DNA from 2 places in the Streptomyces sp. NBC_00704 genome. Region 1 is predicted to be linked to the other one. Evidence: riboswitches for the same ligand, from Rfam matches in the RefSeq annotation. Region 1 holds a riboswitch; the other holds the start of a gene.
What was found. A riboswitch is a leader RNA that binds a small molecule or an ion and turns the genes downstream of it on or off. The one in region 1 is predicted to bind cobalamin.
Positions count from the first base shown of each region.

Region 1 (4,184 bases):
ATCTTCCGTTCACCCGGATTGCCTACGGTCGACACACCAATGACTTCGAACGATTGCCTGGGTAAATGGAAAGCTTCTCGCTGATCCTCGCGATTGTGGTTATCACCGCACTCGCGTTCGATTTCACGAACGGTTTCCACGACACCGCCAACGCGATGGCCACGACCATCTCGACCGGTGCACTCAAACCCAAGGTCGCGGTGGCGATGTCCGCCGTGCTGAACCTTGTGGGCGCTTTTCTCTCGGTGGAGGTCGCCAACACGATCTCCAAGGGTCTCGTCGACGAGACCGGCATCCGTCCCGAGGTCATCTTCGCCGCCCTGGTCGGCGCGATCCTCTGGAATCTGCTGACCTGGCTGGTGGGCCTGCCCTCCAGCTCCTCCCACGCCCTCATGGGCGGTCTGATCGGCGCCACCGTCGCCTCCGCGGGAAGCGGTGCGGTCCACGGTGACGTGCTGGTCACCAAGGTGCTGCTGCCGGCGGTCGCGGCGCCGATCGTGGCGGGCGTCGCCGCGATGTTCGCGACCCGGCTGTCGTACACCCTCGGCAAGAAGGCCGACGGCAGGGCCGCGGCGAAGGGCTACCGCACCGGCCAGATCGCCTCGGCCGGGCTGGTCTCCCTCGCGCACGGCACCAACGACGCGCAGAAGACGATGGGCATCATCACCCTCGCCCTGGTCGCGGGCGGCGCCGTGGCCCCCGACTCCGACCCGCCCACCTGGGTCATCCTCTCGGCCGGCATGGCCATCGCGCTCGGCACCTACCTCGGCGGCTGGCGCATCATCCGCACCATGGGCAAGGGCCTGACCGAACTCCAGCCGCAGCAGGGCTTCGCCGCCCAGACCAGCGCCGCCACGGTCATCCTGGCCTCCTCCCACCTCGGCTTCTCCCTCTCCACCACCCACTCGGTCTCCGGTTCGGTGATGGGCGCGGGCCTGGGCCGCAAGGGGGGCGTGGTCCGCTGGTCCACGGCGACCCGCATGTTCGTGGCCTGGGGCCTGACCCTGCCGGCGGCGGCCCTGGTGGGCGCGCTCGCCGAGAAGGTGACCGGCCTGGGCGACTGGGGCACGGCCGTGGTGGCCGTCTTCCTGATCGCCTCCAGCGCGGCCATCTGGAAGATCTCCCGGCGCGAGGTCGTCGACGCCTCCAACGTCAACGACACCGAGGAGCCCGCGGGCGTCGTCACGACGGCGATCGCGGCCGTCGCCCCGCCCCCGGCGGGTTCCCTCGCCGACGATCTGACGGCGACCATCCCCTCCCCGGCCCCGGTTTCGGCCCCGATGCCGGTCCCGGCCTCGGTCGCGGTCCCGGAGTCCGTCGCCCCCGCCGTGCCGCCGGCCGCGGCCGTCTGATCCGGCCCGTCCGGCACGAAGGAAGAGAAGCGTCATGAAGATCGACTGGGCAGCCCTGGGCTCCGTGTTCGGCGTCAGCCTCGTGGTCACCGTGGGCCTCGTGGCCCTGTTCACCCTCGGCATCATGGGCCTGTCGCGCCAGGAGCGCGCCACGGCCGAGGGCGGTTCGGCCGCCCTCGCGGTGACGGGCGCGTACGCGTGCTTCGCCGCCTGCGCGGCGGCGGTGGCGTACGGGATCTCCCTGATCGTGGCCTGACGGGCCACCAGGACACCGGAACAGCAGAACACCTGGCCACCGGGCCACCCGGACATCGGGGCACAGGGACACCGAGGGGTGCGGGACGGGTCGCCGTCCCGCACCCCTTCGCGTGTGACCGCGGCGATCGCCCGCGTGTGGGGTTCTGCACACTCTCCCCCCGCAGGTCAACGGCAAGTTGACGGCCCTTCCGGGCCCGTGGTGGACTGCCCGGGCCATGTACGGCGGCAGAAGAGGAAGCCGGTGTGAATCCGGCGCGGTCCCGCCACTGTCACCGGGGTAGTAACCCCCGGGAGCCAGGAACTCTCGCCGCGGTCTCGTCGAACCAGGGCGTGGACACCCTGAGTGAGGACACATAGCCATGTTCGGCTGCCCGTCGAGCGCCTCGCGCGCCACCCCCAGCCCGTCGGCCGCCCGCACGGCCGGCTGAGCCGATGGGTGCCGATCGCGTTCACGCGTACGGCGCCGCCGCCGGCCTCCTCGGCGACCTGCTCCTCGGCGACCCCCGCCGAGGGCATCCGGTCGCCGCGTTCGGCCGGGCCGCGGGCGCCGTGGAGCGGCTGCTGTGGCGGGACCACCGGGGCTGGGGCGCCCTGCACACCGCGGTGTGCGCGGGCGGCGCCGTCGCCCTGGGGGCCGTCGCCGCGCGGACCGTGCGCCGCTCCCCCACCGCATCCGTCGCCCTGACCGCCGCCGCCACCTGGTCCGTCGTCGGGGGCGCCTCCCTCGTGCGCGAGGCTCGGGGCATCGCGCGCGCCCTGGAGGCCGGGGACGTCGACACGGCCCGGGAACGGCTGCCGCGGCTGTGCGGGCGCGACCCGCAGGCCCTGGACGCCGACGGGATCGCCCGCGCCGTGGTGGAGTCCGTCGCCGAGAACACCTCCGACGCCGTCGTCGGCGCCCTGGTGTGGGGCGCCGTGGCCGGTGTGCCGGGGCTGGCCGGGTTCCGCGCCGTCAACACCCTCGACGCCATGGTCGGGCACCGGTCGCCGCGCCATCTGCGCTACGGGTGGGCGTCGGCGCGGCTCGACGACGTCGCCGGCTGGCCCGGGGCGCGGCTGACCGCCGTGCTCGCCGCGGCCGCCGGGGACGACCCCCGGGGCGCGGTGCGGGCCTGGCGCGCCGACGCCCGCAGGCACCCCAGTCCCAACGCCGGCCCGGTGGAGGCGTCCTTCGCGGGCGCCCTCGGGGTGCGGCTGGGCGGGACCCTGTCGTACGGCGGCCGCGTCGAGCACCGGCCCGTGCTGAACGGGGCGGCCGGGCGGCCCGTCGTCGCCGGGGACATCGAACGTGCGGCGCGGCTCTCGCGCCGCGTCGGCCTGCTCGCGCTCGGCGTGACCGTCGCCGCGCGCCGGGTCGCGACAAGGGCGCTCGACGCGCGGAAGGGGCGTATGTCATGAGCGGGGGCCTGCTGGTGGCCGGCACCACCTCCGACGCCGGCAAGAGCGTCGTCACGGCCGGGATCTGCCGGTGGCTGGTCCGGCAGGGGGTGAAGGTCGCGCCGTTCAAGGCGCAGAACATGTCGCTGAACTCGTTCGTCACGCGCGAGGGCGCCGAGATCGGGCGGGCGCAGGCCATGCAGGCGCAGGCCTGCCGCATCGAGCCGACCGCGCTGATGAACCCGGTGCTGCTCAAGCCCGGCGGGGAGCGGAGCAGTCAGGTGGTGCTGCTGGGCAGGCCGGTGGGCGAGATGAGCGCCCGCGGCTACCACGGCGGGCGGCAGCAGCAGCTCCTCGGGACCGTTCTCGACTGTCTCGCCGAGTTGCGGGGCACGTATGACGCGGTGATCTGTGAGGGGGCCGGAAGTCCCGCCGAGATCAATCTGCGGCGGACGGACATCGTCAACATGGGGATCGCCCGCAACGCCGGGCTGCCCGTGCTGGTCGTGGGCGACATCGACCGCGGCGGGGTCTTCGCCTCGTTCTTCGGGACCGTCGCGCTGCTGTCCCCCGAGGACCAGGCGCTGGTCGCCGGGTTCCTCGTGAACAAGTTCCGCGGCGACGTCTCCCTGCTGGAGCCGGGACTGGACATGCTGCACGGGCTCACCGGGCGGCGCACGTACGGCGTGCTGCCGTTCCGGCACGGGCTCGGCATCGACGAGGAGGACGGCCTGAGGGTGTCGCTGCGGGGCACCGTGCGCGAGTCGAACACCGCCGCGCCGGTCGGGGAGGACGTGCTGCGCGTCGCCGTCTGCGCGGTCCCGCTGATGTCGAACTTCACGGACGTGGACGCGCTGGCCGCCGAACCCGGCGTCGTCGTGCGGTTCGTGGACCGTCCCGAGGAGCTGGCCGACGCCGACCTGGTGGTGATCCCGGGGACCCGCGGCACGGTGCGGGCGCTGCGGTGGCTGCGCGAACGCGGCCTGGCCGAGGCGATCCTGCGCAGGGCCGCCGAGGGGCGGCCCGTCCTCGGCGTCTGCGGCGGCTTCCAGATCCTCGGCGAGCACATCGAGGACGACGTCGAGAGCCGGCGCGGGCGGGTCGACGGGCTCGGCGTCCTCCCCGTCCGGGTGCGGTTCGCCCGCGAGAAGACCCTCACCCGGCCGGCCGGCGTCGCCCTGGGCGAGCGGGTCGAGG
Region 1 is NZ_CP109000.1:1,797,332-1,801,515, forward strand. It holds gene OG802_RS07980 (inorganic phosphate transporter) at 66-1,352, shown strand; gene OG802_RS07985 (hypothetical protein) at 1,387-1,608, shown strand; cobalamin riboswitch at 1,793-1,934, shown strand; gene OG802_RS07990 (cobalamin biosynthesis protein) at 2,043-3,008, shown strand; gene OG802_RS07995 (cobyric acid synthase) at 3,005-4,184, shown strand, end outside.

Region 2 (4,184 bases), 3.6 Mb from region 1:
GACGTGATGGGCGTCGGCGGCGGCGAGAACACCAACTGGTTCGTGAAGGACCTGCCGCTGCTCATCGCCTTCGGCGTGCTGGCGGCCTACACGTACTCCTCGGGTCTGCGGGCCCCCGCGCTGATCGCGTTCGTGAAGGACACCCTGATCTACATCGTCATCGCGGTGGCGATCATCTACATCCCGGTCAAGCTCGGCGGGTTCGACGACATCTTCGCCAAGGCCGGCGAGGCGTTCAGCCAGACCAACCCGGCGACGGGCAAGCCGCGCGGCGCGCTCGCCCCGGCGGACCCGGGCCAGTGGACCTACGCGACGCTCGCGCTGGGCTCGGCCCTGGCGCTGTTCATGTACCCGCACTCCATCACCGCGACGCTGTCCTCGCGCAGCCGTGAGGTGATCCGCCGCAACACCACGATCCTGCCGCTGTACTCGCTGATGCTGGGCCTGCTCGCCCTGCTGGGCTTCATGGCGATCGCGGCCGGCGTCAAGGTCACCAACGGGCAGCTGGCGATCCCGCAGCTGTTCGAGGACATGTTCCCGTCCTGGTTCGCCGGTGTGGCGTTCGCGGCCATCGGCATCGGCGCGCTGGTGCCGGCCGCCATCATGTCGATCGCGGCCGCGAACCTCTTCACCCGCAACATCTACAAGGACTTCATCAGGCCGGACGCGACGCCGGCCCAGGAGACCAAGGTCTCCAAGCTGGTCTCGCTGCTGGTGAAGGTGGGCGCGCTGGTCTTCGTCCTCACCATGGACAAGACGGTCGCCATCAACTTCCAGCTGCTGGGCGGGATCTGGATCCTGCAGACCTTCCCGGCCCTGGTCGGCGGCCTGTTCACCCGCTGGTTCCACCGCTGGGCGCTGCTCGCCGGCTGGGCCGTCGGCATGGTCTACGGCACCTTCGCCGCGTACGGGGTCGCCTCCCCCACGCAGAAGCACTTCGGCGGCTCCTCCAAGGAGATCCCGGGCATCGGGGAGATCGGCTACATCGGCCTGACGGCGTTCGTCCTCAACGTCGTCGTCGCGGTCGTCCTGACGTTCGTCCTGAAGGCGGCCAAGGCCCCCGACGGGATCGACGAGACGAAGCCGGAGGACTACGCGGCGGACGCGGGCGACCCGGGCGTGCAGGTCGAACTGCCGCCGGCCACCGCGGGCGCCTCGCACTAGCCACGCCGAGGGCCCTCACGGGCCGCGTGGCCGCGTGTTCGGCACGGGCGGGCCGCCGGAGAAATCCGGCGGCCCGCCCGCGTGCGTCTGCGGCACACTGCGCCGCATGGACATACGGATCAGGAAGGCGCTGCCCGCCGAGTACGCCCCCCTCGGCGACATCACCGCTCAGGCCTACCTCCGGGACGCTCTCCTCGACTACGGCGAGGAGGACCCGTACCTGCCCGTGCTGAAGGACGTCGCCGCGCGGGCGGCCGCCGCCGAGGTCCTGGTGGCCGTGGACGGCGACCGGCTCCTCGGGGGCGTCACCTTCGTGGCCGGTCCCGGTCCGGTCGCCGACATCGCGCGGCCCGGCGAGGCCGAGATCCGGGCGCTCGCGGTCGCGCACGCGGCGCGCGGCCGGGGAGCCGGGGAGGCGCTCGTGCGGGCCTGTCTCGACCGGGCGCGGGCCACGCCGGGCTGCACGGCCGTCGTCCTGTCGAGTCAGCGCGCCATGCGCACCGCGCACCGGATCTACGAACGTCTCGGCTTCGTCCGCACACCCGAGCGGGACTGGAATCCCGTGCCGGACCTGGACGACCTCACTCTGCTCACCTATCAGTTGACGCTCTGAAACCACCTCGACACAACATCTGGGGGTGGCGTGACGGACGAGCACAAGATGTATGCTCATGCTCGCTGTCGCCGCAGGGGAATCCGGTGCGAATCCGGAACTGTCCCGCAACGGTGTACTCGCGTGCATCCATACCCGTATGCGCACGCCTGTTCAGTCCGAGATCCTGCCGACAGCGTGCCCGGCCGTCCGGTCCGGGCCCCTGACGTCCGGGTCTCGCGGAGTGGACCGGTGGACGCGACGCCCCCGCGCGCTCGTGTGCTGCCCCCTGCCCTGCGCAAGGCCCCCTGCCGAGCGAGGGAGAGCCCCACGTGACCATCGCGCCCGCCGAACCGGCCTCAGTCACCGAGCTGAAGACCGACGGTCCCGGGACCGCGTTGCTGCGCACCCTGACCGAGCTGACCGCCGATCTGCCCGACGCCGACCCCGGCCGGGTCGCCGCCGCGGCCCTGCGCGGCCGGTCCGCCCGGGGCGCCGCCGAGATCACCGCGGAGCTGCGCGAGCTGGCCACGGAGGCGGCCGCCGGCCTGATCTCCGAGGACCCCGCGTACTCGAAGCTGGCCGCCCGGCTGCTGACGATCGGCATCGCCGCGGAGGCCGCCTCCCAGGGCGTCACGTCGTTCACCGAGTCGGTCGCCGTCGGCCACCGCGAGGGCCTGATCGCCGACCGCACCGCCGCGTTCGTGCGCGTCCACGCGGCCCGCCTCGACGCGCTGATCGACACCGCGGCCGACGACCGCTTCGGTTACTTCGGACTGCGCACCCTGCACAGCCGCTACCTGCTGCGGCACCCCCTCACCCGCAAGGTCGTCGAGACGCCCCAGCACTTCCTGCTGCGCGTCGCCGCCGGTCTGGCCGAGGACGACAGCGCCCGCGCCCTGGACGAAGTCGCCGCGCTCTACCGGCTGATGAGCCGGCTGGACTACCTGCCGTCCTCCCCCACGCTCTTCAACTCCGGCACCCGCCACCCCCAGATGTCGTCCTGCTACCTCCTCGACTCCCCGCTGGACGAGCTGGACTCCATCTACGACCGCTACCACCAGGTGGCCCGGCTGTCGAAGCACGCCGGGGGCATCGGGCTGTCGTACTCCCGCATCCGCAGCCGCGGTTCGCTGATCCGGGGCACCAACGGGCACTCCAACGGCATCGTGCCGTTCCTGAAGACGCTGGACGCCTCCGTCGCCGCGGTGAACCAGGGCGGCCGGCGCAAGGGCGCGGCCGCCGTCTACCTGGAGACCTGGCACTCCGACATCGAGGAGTTCCTGGAGCTGCGGGACAACACGGGTGAGGACGCCCGCCGCACGCACAACCTGAACCTCGCGCACTGGATCCCGGACGAGTTCATGCGCCGGGTCAACGCCGACCAGCCGTGGTCGCTGTTCTCCCCGGCCGACGTGCCCGAGCTGGTCGACCTGTGGGGCGAGGAGTTCGACGCGGCCTACCGCAAGGCCGAGGCGGACGGCCTGGCGAAGAAGACCATCCCGGCCCGTGACCTGTACGGCCGGATGATGCGCACCCTGGCGCAGACCGGCAACGGCTGGATGACCTTCAAGGACGCGGCCAACCGCACCGCCAACCAGACGGCCGAGCCGGGCCACGTCGTGCACTCCTCCAACCTCTGCACGGAGATCCTGGAGGTCACCGACGACGGCGAGACGGCCGTGTGCAACCTGGGCTCGGTGAACCTCGGCGCGTTCGTCGACACGGCGGCCGGCGACATCGACTGGGAGCGGCTGGACGAGACCGTCCGCACCGCCGTCACCTTCCTCGACCGCGTCGTCGACATCAACTTCTACCCGACCGAGCAGGCGGGCCGCTCCAACGCGCGCTGGCGGCCGGTCGGCCTGGGCGCGATGGGCCTCCAGGACGTCTTCTTCAAGCTGCGGCTGCCCTTCGACTCGCCCGAGGCCAGGGCCCTGTCCACCCGTATCGCCGAGCGCGTGATGCTCGCCGCCTACGAGGCCTCCGCCGAACTGGCCGAGCGCAACGGCCCCCTTCCCGCCTGGGAGAAGACCCGGACCGCCAGGGGCGTGCTGCACCCCGACCACTATGGCGTCGACTTCGCCTGGCCCGAGCGCTGGGCGGCGCTGCGCGAGCGGATCGCCGCCACCGGCATGCGCAACTCGCTGCTGCTCGCCATCGCGCCCACCGCCACCATCGCCTCCATCGCGGGCGTCTACGAGTGCATCGAGCCGCAGGTGTCCAACCTGTTCAAGCGCGAGACGCTGTCCGGCGAGTTCCTCCAGGTCAACTCGTACCTGGTGCGGGAGCTCAAGGAGCTGGGCGTGTGGGACGCGCGCACCCGGGAGGCGCTGCGCGAGGCGAACGGCTCGGTGCAGGGCTTCGCGTGGATCCCGGCCGAGGTGCGCGACCTGTACCGCACGGCGTGGGAGATCCCGCAGCGCGG
Region 2 is NZ_CP109000.1:5,434,211-5,438,394, reverse strand. It holds gene mctP (monocarboxylate uptake permease MctP) at 1-1,164, shown strand, start outside; gene OG802_RS23755 (GNAT family N-acetyltransferase) at 1,271-1,777, shown strand; cobalamin riboswitch at 1,830-1,965, shown strand; gene OG802_RS23750 (ribonucleoside-diphosphate reductase subunit alpha) at 2,089-4,184, shown strand, end outside.
Region 2: it holds a riboswitch for cobalamin, as region 1 does, so the genes downstream of both, OG802_RS23750 (ribonucleoside-diphosphate reductase subunit alpha) here and OG802_RS07990 (cobalamin biosynthesis protein) in region 1, are expected to answer to the same signal.